2 regions of the Roseateles sp. GW821-FHT03B02 genome follow, and region 2 is predicted to be linked to the other one. Evidence: predicted binding sites of a transcription regulator. Region 2 holds the regulator's gene; the other holds the start of a gene.
What was found. The regulator FNR, encoded in region 2, switches genes on or off when oxygen is low (the NO sensors DNR and NnrR bind a similar motif). The targets are predictions, from matches to a motif close to TTGATNNNNATCAA.

Region 1 (2,197 bases), on a different contig from region 2:
CCGCGGCCCAGGCGCGCTCGAACAACGCGAAGGCGCGGGGGTAGTCCTTGACGCCGCCGTACCAGGCGGCGCCCGTTCGCAGCGCCTGGGCCTGGTGGGTCAGTGCGCTCGGGTAGCCCTGGGCCGACAGTTCGTCGAGGAGAGCCCGGGCCTCGGCTGGCCGGTTGCCGTTGCGAGCCTCGACGTAGGCCTGCCAGCGCGCGGCCAGCGGGTCATCCGCCGCCCGCGTGGGCTGCGACAGAAGGAAGACGAGGCTCAGGCCGGCAGCAAGCCCGCGCAGCAGTGGGCAGGGTCGAAGGAAGTCGCAGAAGTGCATGGCAGGAAGGCTCCGTGAAGAGGGTTCCTGGACATACGCCGGTTTCCTGCGCTAAAAGGTTCATCGGCCGCGACGAGGCGGCCCGGTTTTTTCAACGACTGGCCGGCTGGACCGCGGCCAGCGCGCGCAGGCCCTGGCCCACGCGCTCGCGGCTGCCCTGGGCGGCGGCGTTCAGCGTGCTGGCGTCATCGGCCAGCTCCAGCCCCGCGCCGGCCAGGGCCTGGCGCGCATCGGCCACGCTCAAGCCGAAGACCTCGGCCAGCGTGCGCAGCGGCGCGCGCGACAACGCCTGCACGGCGATGCCCGACACCGAGGGGCCCTTGCCCTCGGCCGGGCGGACGAAATAGGTGCCCGCCACGACCGCCAGTGCCGCCAACAGCAGCGCCGCCGCGCGACGCCGGCCGCTGAAGTGCCGCTTGAACGCCGGCAGGTTGGACAGCACATGCACCAGCACGGCCGCCACCAGGGCCCAGCCCAGCCATTCGTGGATCTCCTTCTGCAGCGGCGACTGCCAGCGGAAGAACATCAGCACGCCGGTGCAGGCCATCAGCGTGAAGCTGGCCATGACGAGGGGCGTGGCCCAGTCGCGGGAAACGGCAGGTGTGGTCATCGAGCGGATCAAAAAGAGTGGGCAGGCCGGGTCATCATCGGTCAGGCAGGTAAACGTCGCGTTGCTGCGGCGGTCCTAGAGAGCCCTCTCGCATCGGCCGCCACGTTGACGAGGATCAGGGCGACACACCCCCACCCCTGCCTAGAGTGCTCCCACGTTCTGCTTCCGGCGACCCGCGTCGCCTGCTCCCCATGCTTGACCCCAAGAACGCCGACGTCTGGCTCGTCGGCGGCGGCATCGCCTCCATGGCCGCGGCCACCTTCCTCATCCGCGACGCCGGCATGCCCGGCCACCGCATCCACATCCTCGAAGAACTCGGCATCGCCGGCGGCTGTCTGGACGGCAGCGCATCGCCCACCCAGCCCGGCTACGTCACCCGCGGCGGGCGCATGCTGTGCGAGGAGGTCTACCAGTGCCTGTGGAACCTGCTGGACGGCATCCCCTCGCTGGAGAAGCCGGGCCTGAGCGTGCGGCAGGAGATCGCCGCCTTCAACGCCCAGGTGCACACCGAGGCCCGCGCCCGCCTCATCGGCCAGGGCCCGCGCATCCTGGATGCGAAGCACTATGGACTCAACGGCCATGACCGTGCCGAGCTCACCCGCCTGCTCGCCACGCCCGAGAGCCTGCTCGGCGCGCGGCGCATCGACGAACTCTTCTCGCCGCACTTCTTCCAGAGCAACTTCTGGCAGATGTGGCGCACCACCTTCGCCTTCCAGGACTGGCACAGCGCCATCGAGCTGCGCCGCTACTTCCTTCGCTTCTTGCAAGAATTCCCGCGCATGCACACGCTGGCCGGCGTGCGCCGCACGCCATACAACCAGTACGACTCCATCGCCGTGCCGCTGCAGCGCTGGCTGCTGGCCCAGGGGGTGGAAGTGCGCTTCGGCCACCGCGTGACCGACATCGACTTCGACCAGCGCGACCCCGCCCACCGCCGCGCCACCGGGCTGCACGTGCAGACGGCCCAGGGCGCCCACACCCTCGACCTCGCCCCGGGCGACGCCTGCTTCGTGACGCTGGGCTCCATCACCGCCGATGCCACCTATGGCAGCAACAGCGAGGCGCCCGACCTCGTGCGCGACCGCCGCGATGGCGCCTGGTCGCTGTGGGAGACGCTGGCCCTCAAGGCCGACGACTTCGGTCGCCCGCACACCTTCTTCAATGTGGATGACAACAAGTGGGAGTCGTTCACCCTCACCATGCACGGCCGCACGCTGCTGGACCGCATCGCCGAATTCAGCGGCAACCCGCCCGGCACCGGCGCGCTGATG
Region 2 (2,197 bases):
CGCGGCCGAAATAGCTGTGGGTGGCGCCGGCCGCGACGATGAGGTGGTCCCAGCACAGCGTGGCGCCGTCCTTCAGTGTGGCGGTCTGTGCGCGGGCGTCGAGGGCGGTGACCTCGCCCAGCAGTGTCGTCACGTTGGGCTGGCGGCGGAACAGGTGGCGGATGGGCGCCGCAATGGACGGGGCCGACAGGCCGGCCGTGGCCACCTGGTAGAGCAGGGGCTGGAAGAGGTGGTGGTTGGTCTTGTCGACGACGGTGACGTCGACCTCGGCAGCGGCGAGGGCTCGCGCCGCCTCCAGGCCGCCGAACCCGCAGCCGATAATGAGGACTTGGGGACGCATGAAGCCATGCTACGCCTCATTTGCTGCGCTGCAGCAAATGACCCCCGAGCCTGCCCGGTCAGCAGGCGGCGTTGGAAATGAGACGCTGCAAGGCCTGAGGATCGAGCACGGTGATCTGGCGCTGCTTGACGTCCAGCACGCCGTCTTCCTGGAACTTGGAGAAGGTGCGGCTGACGGTTTCGAGCTTGAGGCCGAGGTAGCTGCCGATCTCCTCGCGCGTCATGCGCAGCACCAGGCTGCTCGACGAGAAGCCGCGCGCCTGCAGGCGCTGCGTCAGGTTCAGCAGGAACGCCGCCAAGCGTTCCTCGGCGCGCATGTTGCCCAGCAGCAGCATGACGCCGTGGTCGCGCACGATCTCGCGGCTCATGATCTTGTGGAACTGGTGCTGCAGCAGCGTGAATTCGCGCGACAGCTCCTCCAGGTCGCGGTACTGGATCACGCAGACGGAGGAGTCCTCCAGCGCGACGGCATCGCAGTGGTGCTGGTCGCTGCTGATGCCGTCCAGTCCGAGCAACTCGCCGGCCATCTGAAAACCGGTCACCTGGTCGCGACCGTCCTCGCTGCCCACGCAGGTCTTGAAGAAGCCGGTGCGCACGGCGTACAACGCCTCGAAGCGGTCGCCGTTGCGGAACAGGTGGTCGCCTCGCTGAACGCTGCGGCGCTTCTCCACCAGCCCGTCCAGGCGCTGCAGATCGGCCGGGCTCAACCCCACCGGCAGGCAGAGTTCACGCAGATTGCAGCTGGCACAGGCGACCCGCAGCGGTTCGAGCGTCGCGGCACCGGGCTGCGCGGGCATGTCTGGGGTGATCGGCACGCTCATCGGGCGGGTGAGAGGGGTCAGCATGAAACGCATTGTTCTCGGCGGCCTGCGCTGCAGCCTTGACTTGGATCAACGCCCGGCCCGGTGGCTGCCGGCACAGTGGCGGCATGCCAGCCGTCACAGACCGCCCCATCGATGCCGACCTGCTGCGCCGCCACGACGTGGCAGGCCCGCGCTACACGTCCTATCCCACGGCCGACCGCCTCGTCGAGGCCTACCAGGGGCCCCAGCATCTGCAGGCGCTGCGCCAACGCGGCACGGTGCAGCCGCTGTCCGTCTACGTCCACATCCCGTTCTGCGAGCAGCTCTGCTACTACTGCGCCTGCAACAAGATCATCACCAAGCACCACGAGCGCGCCGCGCCGTACCTGGCCGCGCTGGAGGTGGAGATGGATCTCGTCGCCGAAGCCCTGGGCGGCACGGCCCCGGTGTCGCAGCTGCACCTGGGCGGCGGCTCCCCCACTTTCCTGTCCGACGTCGAGCTGACCTCGCTGATGGACGCCCTGCGCCGGCGCTTCAGGATCCTGCCGAACGCCGAGGTCTCGGTCGAGGTGGATCCGCGCACGGTGGATGCGGGCCGGCTGGCGCATCTGCGCTCGCTGGGCTTCAACCGCCTGTCCTTCGGCGTGCAGGATTTCGACGCCGCCGTGCAGAAGGCCGTGCATCGCGTGCAGCCGTTGGAGCAGGTGGCCGCGCTGATGCAGAACGCCCGCGAGCTGGGCTTCTCGTCCACCAACGTCGACCTGATCTACGGCCTGCCGCTGCAGACGCCGGCGAGCTTTGCCCGCACCATTGCGCAGGTGGCCGAGTTGCGGCCCGACCGCATCGCGATGTACGCCTATGCCCACCTGCCGCAGCGCTTCAAGCCGCAGCGCCGCATCGTGGCTGAGATGCTGCCGCCGGCCGGCGACAAGCTGGCCATGCTGTCGGGCGCCATCAGCGCGCTGCTGGGCGAGGGCTACACCTACATCGGCATGGACCATTTCGCGCTGCCCGACGACCCGCTGGCCGTCGCCAAGCGCCAGGGCCTGCTGCAC

Region 1: the regulator FNR is predicted to act here: its motif matches at 1,032-1,045, upstream of AC07VX_RS14940 (oleate hydratase).

Annotation. Positions count from the first base shown of each region.
Region 1 is NZ_JBWKUV010000005.1:45,920-48,116, reverse strand. Features, by position in the region: gene AC07VX_RS14950 (tetratricopeptide repeat protein) at 1-316, opposite strand, end outside; gene AC07VX_RS14945 (DUF4405 domain-containing protein) at 408-926, opposite strand; gene AC07VX_RS14940 (oleate hydratase) at 1,118-2,197, shown strand, end outside.
Region 2 is NZ_JBWKUV010000013.1:19,360-21,556, reverse strand. Features, by position in the region: gene AC07VX_RS25290 (NAD(P)/FAD-dependent oxidoreductase) at 1-340, opposite strand, end outside; gene fnr (fumarate/nitrate reduction transcriptional regulator Fnr) at 399-1,136, opposite strand; gene hemN (oxygen-independent coproporphyrinogen III oxidase) at 1,268-2,197, shown strand, end outside.